One region of the Rhizobium sp. 05L429 genome, then DNA from elsewhere that is predicted to be linked to it. Evidence: predicted binding sites of a transcription regulator. Region 1 holds the regulator's gene; the other holds the start of a gene.
What was found. Region 1 encodes PhoB, which activates phosphate uptake and scavenging genes when phosphate is short. Its sites were predicted from a motif close to TGTCATNNANCTGTCAT; they were not measured.

Region 1 (4,866 bases):
CGGCCGGTGGAGTAACCGGCCACCGCAACGAAAGATTTAAGCGCGACAAGTCGCATCTTTCGCTTCTCACCAAGCAAAGCAAATTGCCACTGTCGGAAGCACCCTCCGGGAACGCTCCCCGTACCAGGCACCAACAGGTGTCACCCGGCACTGCCGGGTGACAGAACGTCCCGTCGATGTCGTCAAGACCTGATGAACGAGAGCAGGTCGGGGTTGAGGACATCCGCATGCGTGGTCAGCATGCCATGGGGGTAGCCCGGATAGGTCTTCAGCGATCCGTTCTTAAGCAAGTTGACCGCACGCGGCACGGAACTTGCGAAGGGGACGACTTGATCGGCCTCGCCATGCATTACCAGCACCGGCACGGTGATCTTCTTGAGGTCTTCGGTATAATCTTCCAGCCAAGAGTCGACAGTCGCGTAGTGAGCCAGGGCACCACCGGCCATGCCCTGGCGCCACCAGTTCGCAATGATTGCCTCCGAAGGCTTGGCCCCATCGAGGTTGTAGCCGTAGAACGGATTCTCAGGGACGAAACGGTAGAACTCCGCCCGGTTGCCCAGCATGCCTGCCCGGATCGCTTCGAACCACTCCGGCGGTTGACCGGACGGATTTTCCGCGCTCCGGTACATGTTCGGTGTCAGCGAAGCGACCAGCACCGCCTTCGCGACGCGCTCCTGATGGCGAGCCACATAGCGAGCCACCTCACCGCCACCTGTCGAGTGCCCGATATGGATCGCGTCGCGCAGGTTGAGGTGCTCGGTCAGGGCCGCGAGGTCGGCAACCCAGTGGTCCATATCGTTGCCGGTGCCGGGCTGGTCGGACCGGCCGTGGCCGCGCCGGTCGTGGGCGATCACCCGATACCCCTGATGAAGGAAGTATGTCATCTGGGCGTCCCAGTCGTCCGCTGTCAGCGGCCAGCCGTGGCTGAAAACGATCGGTTGGCCCGAGCCCCAGTCCTTGTAGAAGATGTTTACGCCGTCCGTGGTCGTGATTGTAGGCATCGCGTCGCTCCATCTGCGCTGTTAAACATTCATTGGAAGATAATAAATCACTAAATAAAGCCATCCATCCACGCGCTATTGCAATAGCCGACGCAAGATTGCCACGCATGCCTCATCTTTCGAGGCCCAGGCACATGATCCGACACAAGAATTGGTCAGTCTCACATAATGTAGGTCAGCGCCGATAATTGCGGGTCACGACAGGTAGGCTTTTAGACATTTAGCTTTCCTTCTCTGACTGGACACAGTTGACTGCGAAATACTTCCGATGAAGCATTCGACTATGTCCCTAGATTGCGGCGTTAATTAAATCCCCCTTTTATCAAGGACAAATACCTTGTACGTTCGAGCTATGCCTTAAAGGCATAGCGGGGACGCGATGGAACTCAGGCATTTGCGCTATTTTATTGCTGTTGCGGAAGAGGGAAGCTTACTGACCGCAGCCGAGCGGCGGCTACACACTTCCCAGCCCTCACTCAGCAGGCAAATTCGCGATCTGGAAACCGAAGTCRGTGTAAAACTGCTGGAACGGCAGCCGCGCGGCGTGACGCTCACCGCCGCCGGTAAAGTGTTTCTTGATCACGCGCGGCTGGCGTTGTTGCAAGTCGAGGCGGCTGCGGAAGGGGCCCGGCGGGCAGAGCAGCCGCAAAAGCAGTCGTTCACTATCGGTTTTCTCGCAGGGCAAGAGGTCGTGTGGCTACCCCATGCACTGCGCATTATTCGTGAGGAAGCGCCGGAGGTTGAAATCATATTGTCCAGTCAGTCTTCCCCGGACCTTGCTCTGGCACTGATGCGAGGCAAGCTGGACGTCGCTTTCCTTCGCCCCGAGACGCAGAGTGTTGGTGTGTCGTTCAAGTTTTTAGCCAAGGAGCCACTGATCGCCGTGCTGCCGGCTGACCATCGCTTGACGTCGCAGAAAAAGATCCGGCCACAGGATCTTGCCCGCGAAACTTACGTCAGTTCGGCTAGAATTTCTCCGGTCTTGCAATCCGTGATCCAGGAGTACGCGTCGAACGTTGGGATCACACTCAAGGCAGAGTACGAAGGTGAAGGCCTACCATCAGCAATGTCGCTCGTCGTGTCTACAGGTGGAATAACGCTTATTCCGCTTTATGCGCAAAATATGCTGACGCCAAATGTCGTTGCCAGAGCACTTGAGGGTGTGCCTCCGACAATTGATCTCACCTTAGGATACAACGATTCAAATTCCTCACCTTTGCTCCGCCGATTTTTGTCTCGTTCTGATGAACTAGTCGCCAACGTACAAAATCAGAGCATCATCCGCTATGCTGAAGTTCCATAGCAGAGCTCACGCTCATCTTGGTGACGGCTTCGATTGGCTAGCGCCAGCAAGCCGACAGTCCCCTTCCGGCCCCAAATCAGTCGATGCTCAAGGCTCAGAGAATGTTCGCAATCGGCGCATAGCAGATGTCCCCGTCATCGCTTGAGCCCTCGCGATGCAAGGGGCATGTCGGTCAAGGCGTCAGCAAGCCAACGTCTACTCTTAAAAAGCCCACCCGAACAAACAAACGGGCCGCCCGGTTACCCAGACGACCCGTTCGTGACCTCCGATCACTCGGATCAGGCTTCCATGGAATATCCCGCGCCGCGGACGGTGCGGATGACATCCTGCATGTTGGAGAAATTCAGCGCCTTGCGCAGGCGGCCGACATGGACGTCGACGGTGCGTTCATCCACGTAGATATCGTGACCCCAGACGCCATCGAGAAGCTGCGAGCGGGAGAAGACCCTGCCCGGCGACGACATCAGGAATTCCAAGAGGCGGAATTCGGTCGGGCCGAGGCGGACTTCGCGGCTCTTGCGATGGACGCGATGGGTTTCGCGATCGAGCTCGATATCACCACACTTCAAAACGGTGGAGAGAACCTCCGGACGGGCGCGTCGCAGCATCGCCTTGACGCGGGCAACGAGTTCCGGCGTGGAGAAGGGCTTGACGACATAGTCATCCGCGCCGGTCGAGAGACCGCGAACGCGCTCGCTCTCTTCGCCGCGTGCCGTCAGCATGATGATCGGCAGACGCTCGGTTTCCGGCCGCATGCGCAGCCGGCGGCAGAGCTCGATGCCGGAAACGCCCGGCAGCATCCAGTCAAGGATGAGCAGGTCCGGGGTGCGCTCCTGAAGCCGGATTTCGGCCTCGTCGCCACGGAGGATCGTATCCACCTCGAAACCTTCAGCCTCGAGATTGTAGCGGAGAAGCACGCTGAGTGCCTCTTCATCTTCAACAACTGCAACTCTTGGGATCATGCGTGTCAGTCTCCTAATGCATGATCCTTAAACCGGGGGTGATTTAAGCAAGGGACCATGCAGGAACTCGGAATTGGCTGCGACCCTTGCGCGCCCCAGCGCGGGGCGCGCACGCAATCGGCAGGTCCAGATTACTCCGTCACCGCACCAACGGTATTGGAGCTGTCGTCCTTCGGACGCTCGCCCTCCGGCTGGGCGCCGGTTGCCATGTAGTAGATCGTCTCGGCGATGTTGGTTGCATGGTCGCCGATGCGCTCGATGTTCTTGGCGCAGAAGAGAAGATGCGTGCAGCTCGTGATGTTGCGCGGATCTTCCATCATGTAGGTCAGGAGTTCGCGGAACAGCGAAGTGTACATCGCGTCGATCTCGTCGTCGCGTTCGCGGATCGCATTCGCCTTGTCAGCTGAACGATTGGTGTAGACGTCGAGCACTTCCTTGAGCTGGACGAGCGCCAGTTCGGAGAGATGCTCGAGGCCGCGGGCGAGCTTGCGCGGAACGCCGGTGCTCTGCACCGCGATGACGCGCTTTGCCGTGTTCTTGCCGAGATCGCCGACGCGCTCGAGGTCGGCGGCGATGCGGATCGAACCCATGATCTCGCGAAGGTCGGAGGCCATCGGCTGGCGACGGGCGATCGTGACGATCGCCTTGTCGTTGATCTCGCGCTCGGCGTGATCGAGGATCACATCGTCGGAAATGACCTTCTGAGCAAGCGCGGTATCGCCGTTGACGAGCGCGCGGACAGCGTCGCCGCCCATCTGTTCGGCAAGACCACCCATCTCGGAAATGCGCCGGGACAGGAATTTCAGATCGTCATCGTAAGCAGAGAAAATATGTGTTGATGCCATGGGGCTTTGTCCTCGAAAATCGGGAAGGCTTCACATCGCCAAAATCAGCCGAAGCGACCCATGATGTAGTCCTGGGTACGCGGATCGTCCGGGTTGGTGAACATCTTGTCGGTATCGTTCTCCTCGACCAGGTTGCCGAGGTGGAACATAGCCGTGCGCTGCGATACGCGAGCGGCCTGCTGCATGGAATGCGTCACGATGACGATCGTGTAGTTTTCACGCAGCTCGTGGATCAGCTCTTCGACCTTGGCAGTTGCGATCGGGTCGAGCGCCGAGCAGGGCTCGTCCATCAGGATGACTTCCGGGCTGACGGCAACGGCGCGTGCGATGCACAGACGCTGCTGCTGACCGCCGGAAAGGCCGGTGCCGGATTCATGCACGCGATCCTTGACCTCATTCCAGAGGCCGGCGCGCTGCAGGCTCGTCTCGACAATCTGGTCGAGGTCGGCCTTGGACTTGGCAAGGCCATGGATGCGCGGACCGTAAGAAACGTTTTCATAGATCGTCTTCGGGAACGGGTTCGGCTTCTGGAAGACCATGCCGACGCGGGCGCGAAGTTCGACGACGTCGATGTCGGGATCGTAGATGTCGTCGCTATCGAGCGTGATCTTGCCGGTGACGCGGCAGCCGTCGATCGTGTCGTTCATGCGGTTCAGCGACCGCAGGAAGGTGGACTTGCCGCAGCCCGAGGGGCCGATCAGGGCGGTCACGGTGTTTTCGCGGACGTTCAGATTGACATCGAAAAGCGCACGCTT
Region 2 (5,556 bases), on a different contig from region 1:
GATCATCCAGACGAAGGGTACCATCATGAGCGCGCTCGTTGTCAGCAGGAGTGTGTGCCGCGCAATTGCGGCGGGCGCCGAGAGGCCTCGGGGTGCGGGTGCGGTCCGCTTGGCAGATCTGCCGGCAACGAAGGATGCAGCGCTCATTGGTAGTGCACTTTCTTGTCGATTGTGCGGACCTGAACAAGGGTCAGCGCCATGACGATGACGAGGAAGATGATGGTGACCGACGCGCCGTAACCGGTGCGCAGATATTCGAAGCTCTCGCGATAAAGCGTGTAGAGCAGGACCTCCGAGGCGTGGCCCGGGCCGCCCTGGGTCAAAATCTGAACGGTGTCGAAGGATTCAAAGGCCCTGAGCGCAACCACGATGACGACGAACATGGTCACCGGTCCGAGCATGGGCAGTGTTACGGTCCGCATCCTGTCGAGCCAGAGATCGGCCCCATCGATATCGGCGGCGTCGTAAAGATCCTGTGGAATGGCTTTCAGGCCGGCAAGAAACAGCACCATCGCGAAACCGAGATTCTGCCAGATGCCGATCGCAGCGAGGACGGGCAATACGGTGGCCTCGTCTCGGAGCCAGTTCGCCGTCGGCAGACCAAGGGCACCGAGGGTCTGGTTCACAAGTCCGATCGTCGGATGCAGAAGCGCCTCCCAGGCGATGGCCATGGCGGCGAGTGTCGCCATGAAGGGCAGGAAATGCAGGGCGCGATAAAAGGCCCGAAGCGATTTGCCGCTTTCGATCACAAGGGCGATCAGAAAGCCGAGGCCAACGGTGCCGGGAACGGTGATGAGGGCGTAAATCACCGTGTTCTTGAGAGACACCAGAAACCCCGGATCCGAAAAGACCTCCCGGAAATTGGCAAGGCCGACGAAGGAAAGCGAGGTTTGCCCGAAGCTCCAGTTGGTCAGCGCGATGACGAAGACCGAAAACACCGGCAGAATGAAGAGGACGAGAAGCAGGACGACGGCGGGCCCGGAAAGTGCATAGGCTGCGAGTGCTTCGGCAAATTTCTGCGCCCTTGCGGGCGACGGTGAGATCGGCGTCGCTTGAGCCGCGAGGCTCTGCAGGGGATTTTCCAGCGGTTCCGGCAATCCGTTCTTCGACGGTTCAAGCAAGGCCATCAGGCGTGCTCCCGAAACGGAATGACGGACGGCGGCGTTGTGCCGGGCAATGCAGCTCGGTCTTCAAGCATCGGCCGAATGCGCCGCCCGTCGCGTGCAAACAGCAGGATGCGATCAGCCCTGACGCCCAGATGCAGCGTGCGCCCCGGCTCGATCAGCGGCGCGCGCTCGGTCGACAGACGCGCGATGACAGGTTCGGACATGCCGGCGACGTCCAGATGGACGTAAAGATCCGAACCCATATGCTCGATGAGCCGTGCAGAACCGGTGATCGTGCCAGGGCCGCCGCGATCGGAAAGATAAAAAACTTCCGGACGGATGCCGAGCGTAAGCGCCGCCCCCATTGGTCGCATGGTCTCGACGGCCAGAACCGAGCCGGCGGCGTCCACAAGCCCCGCCTCGCGGACCACCGCTTCGATCATGTTGATCTTTGGCGAGCCGACAAATTCTGCGACGCGGCGATCGTCCGGATCGGCATAGATGGCCTGGGGCGGCGCCACCTGCAGAAGTTCGCCGTCGAGCATCACCGCCACGCGGTCCGACAGCGTCATCGCTTCAGCCTGGTCGTGCGTCACATAGACGAAGGTGACCCCCAGCCTGCGATGCAGTTCCTTGATCTCGGCGCGCATCTGCACACGCAGCTTCGCATCGAGATTGGAGAGCGGCTCGTCCATCAGGAAGACCGCAGGGTGGCGAACCATGGCGCGGCCGACGGCAACGCGCTGGCGCTGACCGCCCGAAAGCTGCCCCGGTTTTCTTGAGAGAAGATGGTCGATGCCGAGCGCGCTTGCGGTCCGCGCGATCTCCCCTTCGATTTCGCCGTCGATCCGGCCGGTCCCGGGAACGACCCGACCGATGAGCGGTAGCCGCTGCCAGGCGGAGAGCCTGCGCATGCGCAACGGCAGTGCCATGTTTTCGGCGACCGTCATGTGAGGATAGAGAGCGTAGGACTGGAACACCATCGCCACGTCGCGCCGGCTGGGGCGTAGGCCGTCGACCGGTCTGTCGCCGATCGTCACCGATCCTGCGTCCTGAGCTTCGAGGCCTGCCAGGATGCGCAACAATGTCGATTTCCCGCAGCCCGACGGACCGAGCAATGTTAGGAATTCCCCGTCGCGGATGCTGAGCGAGCAGGCGCGCAGAACGGCGGTCTGGCCGAAGGCCTTTGTGATTTGGTTGACGACGACCTCGGCCATTATGCCACTTCCTTTTCCAACGAATTCGAAGCGAAGGCCGCATTGAACGCCCATGCGCCATCGAGATAGTCGACACCGCCGACACGGGTTCTTTGGAGGCGCTGGACATATCCGTTCAGACCGGTCTCCAGGATTTGGGGCTTGCCGGGCGCGCAGATCTCCGCGGATGGGCTGCTCAACACTTCCTGCAAGGTCCTGCCCGTCATGCTTGCAGGCAGCGGCAGGCCGAGAACATGAAGAATGGTCGGGGCAATATCGCAAATACTGCTCGGAAGCGTTGAAACGCTTTGTCCGGATTTGAAGGCAGAGCCTGCGGCGAGGCAGACGGCGGCGAGCTCCTTGGGATGCAGTCCGCCATGGACGCCGAGACCCGGTCGCCGCATGTTGTCATAGTAGGTGCCCCCGATCAGCCCGAACGGATCGATGCCGTCATCGGCACGGAATGCGAAATAGACATCCGGCGCCCGCTCGTGTTCGGCAAAGACAAGGGAGCTTGCGAAGCTGCCGGGTGCCATGCCCTCCACGTCGTTCTTTGCCAATGTGAAGATCGGCCCGGCCCAGGGTTGCTGCGTCAGCACATCGACAAGGCGGCTCAGATGGGCGGGCGAGCGATCGCTCAGGTAGAGCGCGCCGACCTGTCCCGGGACGACGACGACATCGACACCATCAGCGGGTGCTATTCCCGGCGCAAAGCCGGCCTGCCTCAATGCATCCGCCACCACGACCCTTGTATGCGCGGTGACGTGGCCATGATCCGACAGGACGAGAAGCTGGACGCCCTCATCCCTGCCGCATGCCTCCCACCAGTCAAGCAGGCGACCGAATTCGGCATCGCAGTGCCGGATGATCTCCAGGGTTCTTGCCGAGGCGGTGCCATTGAAGTGCGAGGTCGTGTCGGGTTCGCCGTAGGAGACGATCGTCACGTCCAGCGCGTGTTTTGGCCAGATATGGTCGAGGAAGACCGTCGTGATGTAGGTCTGGCCCTCAAAATCCGGCTCGCCCTGTTCTGGCACTGGCGGTAGCGGCCCGAAGCGAGCTATGACCTCGTCGAAAACGTCGCCGGGCGTGCATGCCTCGGCGAAATGACCGGATATCCTGAGATGCCCGAACTCCTCCGCCTTGTGATGAAAGAAGCGCGTTGTGCCGGGCGTGTTGGTGGCAAGGACCGCGAGGCTCTTGCCGGCCTTGGCGAGGATCTCGCCCAAGGTCGGTGCCGTCATCAGCCTTCCGCCGCTTTCGCGGTTCAATCGATCGAGAAGGGCTGCATCGGCGGTATCGATGTAACGGTTCGGGTTTGTCGTCCGATCTACATATTTGTTGCCGACCATGCCGTGGCGATTCGGCGTGGTGCCGGTCACCAGGCTCGGGAAGGCGACGCGTGTTTCACTTGGGTAGACGGTTCGATGGGCATCGAGCGCAACGCCCATTTGTTTCAGGCGCGCGAGGTTGGGCGTCGTCTTGGGGTTGAGGAGATCAGGTCGAAGCCCATCGAAACTGACAATGAGAAATTGTAGGTTGCCCATTCACAAGTCACTCGCGTTGTTATAGTGTTCTAGAACTCTAGTTCGCATACGCTCGTGAATGTTATATGACGGCGTCGGATTTCGTGATGAAAACGGATAAGGATGAAAAGTGAGATCAGAGCAGAATGGTATCAATCTCTGGCGACAGATCGGTGAAACGCTCGCCGAGGAGATCGGCAACGGCGAGTTTGCGGCAGGCGAGCGGTTGCCGCCGGCGACAAATCTGGCCGAGCGTTTCGGGGTCAACCCGCACACCGTCTTGCGCGCGATTTCCCACCTTCAGGACGAGGGGCTGGTCCGCATCGAGCGCGGCAGAGGCACATTTGTTGCCGAGACGATCCCCTATCGCATGGGCCGCAAGACGCGTTTCGAAGAAAATCTGTCCGAACTCAATCAAACGCCGTCGCGTGAACTGGTCTCGGTCGGCGAGGTTCCCGCGTCCAAGACGGTGGCTGGCGCACTGGGGGTTCGCGAGGGCGACAGTGTCGTGCTCGCCGTGCTCGTCGCAATCGCCGATGGTGTTCCGATCAGTTTCAACCGCAACCATTTTCCCAAGCGTCGTTTTGCGGCGATCTCCGAGATTTATCGACGCGAGGCCGCAGTGGAACCCCTGGATCTCGCTACCTCCCGCATTCTCGGCCTTGTCGGGGTCGCCGATTTCCAGAGGAAGCAGATCCGGATCCGCGGCCGGGAGGCAACCTCCGAAGAGACGCGACATCTGCGCATGTCGCCGAACGATAGCGTATTTGAGGTCGACGTCACGAATGTTGATCAGGCCGGCGAGCCCATCGTCTTTGGTCAGACAAGTTTCTGCATGAGCCGGATCGAGTTCGTCTGGGACTTCGACGAGGCCGGCAAATGAGCGGGATCGACCCCTCCGGCGGCAGGCACCAAAATCCGCCGTCCAGTCGGCCGGCGAGAACTCCTGCAGGCAGGGCGACGCTTCTTCGAAACCGCATGGCAGATGGCCATCTCGTCCATATCATGGCGACGCACAGCCCGCTTTCGGCGGTTCTGGCCGAGGAAGCCGGCTTCGATGGGCTCTGGGCATCGGGCTTCGAGCTTTCGGCTCTCTACGGACTGCCGGACATGAGCCTGATCTCGATGACGCAGCATCTCGACATGTTGAGGGCGATCGCCGGACGATCCTTGTTGCCGATCGTCGCCGATATCGACACCGGATACGGGAATGCGGTCAACGTCATTCATGCCGTCCAGGAGTACGAGCGGGCGGGCGCCAGCGCTGTTGTCATCGAGGACAAGACCTTTCCAAAGGTGACGAGCCTTGCCATCGGAGGCCGGCAGGAATTGTCGAGGACGGAGGAATTCCAGGGCAAGATCGAGGCTGCGGTCTCTACACGGCAGGATCCGGATTTCCTCGTCATCGCCCGGACCGAGGCACTGATCGCCGGGCTTGGTGAAGTCGAGGCGCTCACACGCGCCAGAGCCTATGTCGAGGCCGGTGCGGACATGATCCTTATCCACTCCAAGAAGAGGGATCCTGCCGAGATCGAGAATTTCTCCCGCCGATGGAACGGATCCGTGCCGCTGGTGATCGTTCCGAACGCCTATCCCGAGCTCGATGCAAAAAGGGTCAAGGCGCTCGGCAACATTGCCATGATGATCTATGGCAACTACGGGATCCGTGCAGCAACGACCGCCATGCAGCACGTCTTTGCCCGCATCATTGCCGAAGGCGGCGTTCAGAAC

Region 2: a site for PhoB is predicted at 3,901-3,917, ahead of phnF (phosphonate metabolism transcriptional regulator PhnF). Genes of this name have one in related genera too.

What each region holds. Positions count from the first base shown of each region.
Region 1 covers NZ_JBFTNV010000021.1:10,121-14,986, reverse strand. Annotated here, with positions in the region: gene AC1DNW_RS21230 (alpha/beta fold hydrolase) at 183-1,001, opposite strand; gene AC1DNW_RS21225 (LysR family transcriptional regulator) at 1,381-2,304, shown strand; gene phoB (phosphate regulon transcriptional regulator PhoB) at 2,583-3,266, opposite strand; gene phoU (phosphate signaling complex protein PhoU) at 3,398-4,111, opposite strand; gene pstB (phosphate ABC transporter ATP-binding protein PstB) at 4,156-4,866, opposite strand, start outside.
Region 2 covers NZ_JBFTNV010000010.1:171,438-176,993, reverse strand. Annotated here, with positions in the region: gene AC1DNW_RS13320 (carbohydrate ABC transporter permease) at 1-147, opposite strand, end outside; gene AC1DNW_RS13315 (carbohydrate ABC transporter permease) at 144-1,127, opposite strand; gene AC1DNW_RS13310 (ABC transporter ATP-binding protein) at 1,127-2,323, opposite strand; gene AC1DNW_RS13305 (alkaline phosphatase family protein) at 2,323-3,846, opposite strand; gene phnF (phosphonate metabolism transcriptional regulator PhnF) at 3,956-4,708, shown strand; gene AC1DNW_RS13295 (isocitrate lyase/phosphoenolpyruvate mutase family protein) at 4,804-5,556, shown strand, end outside.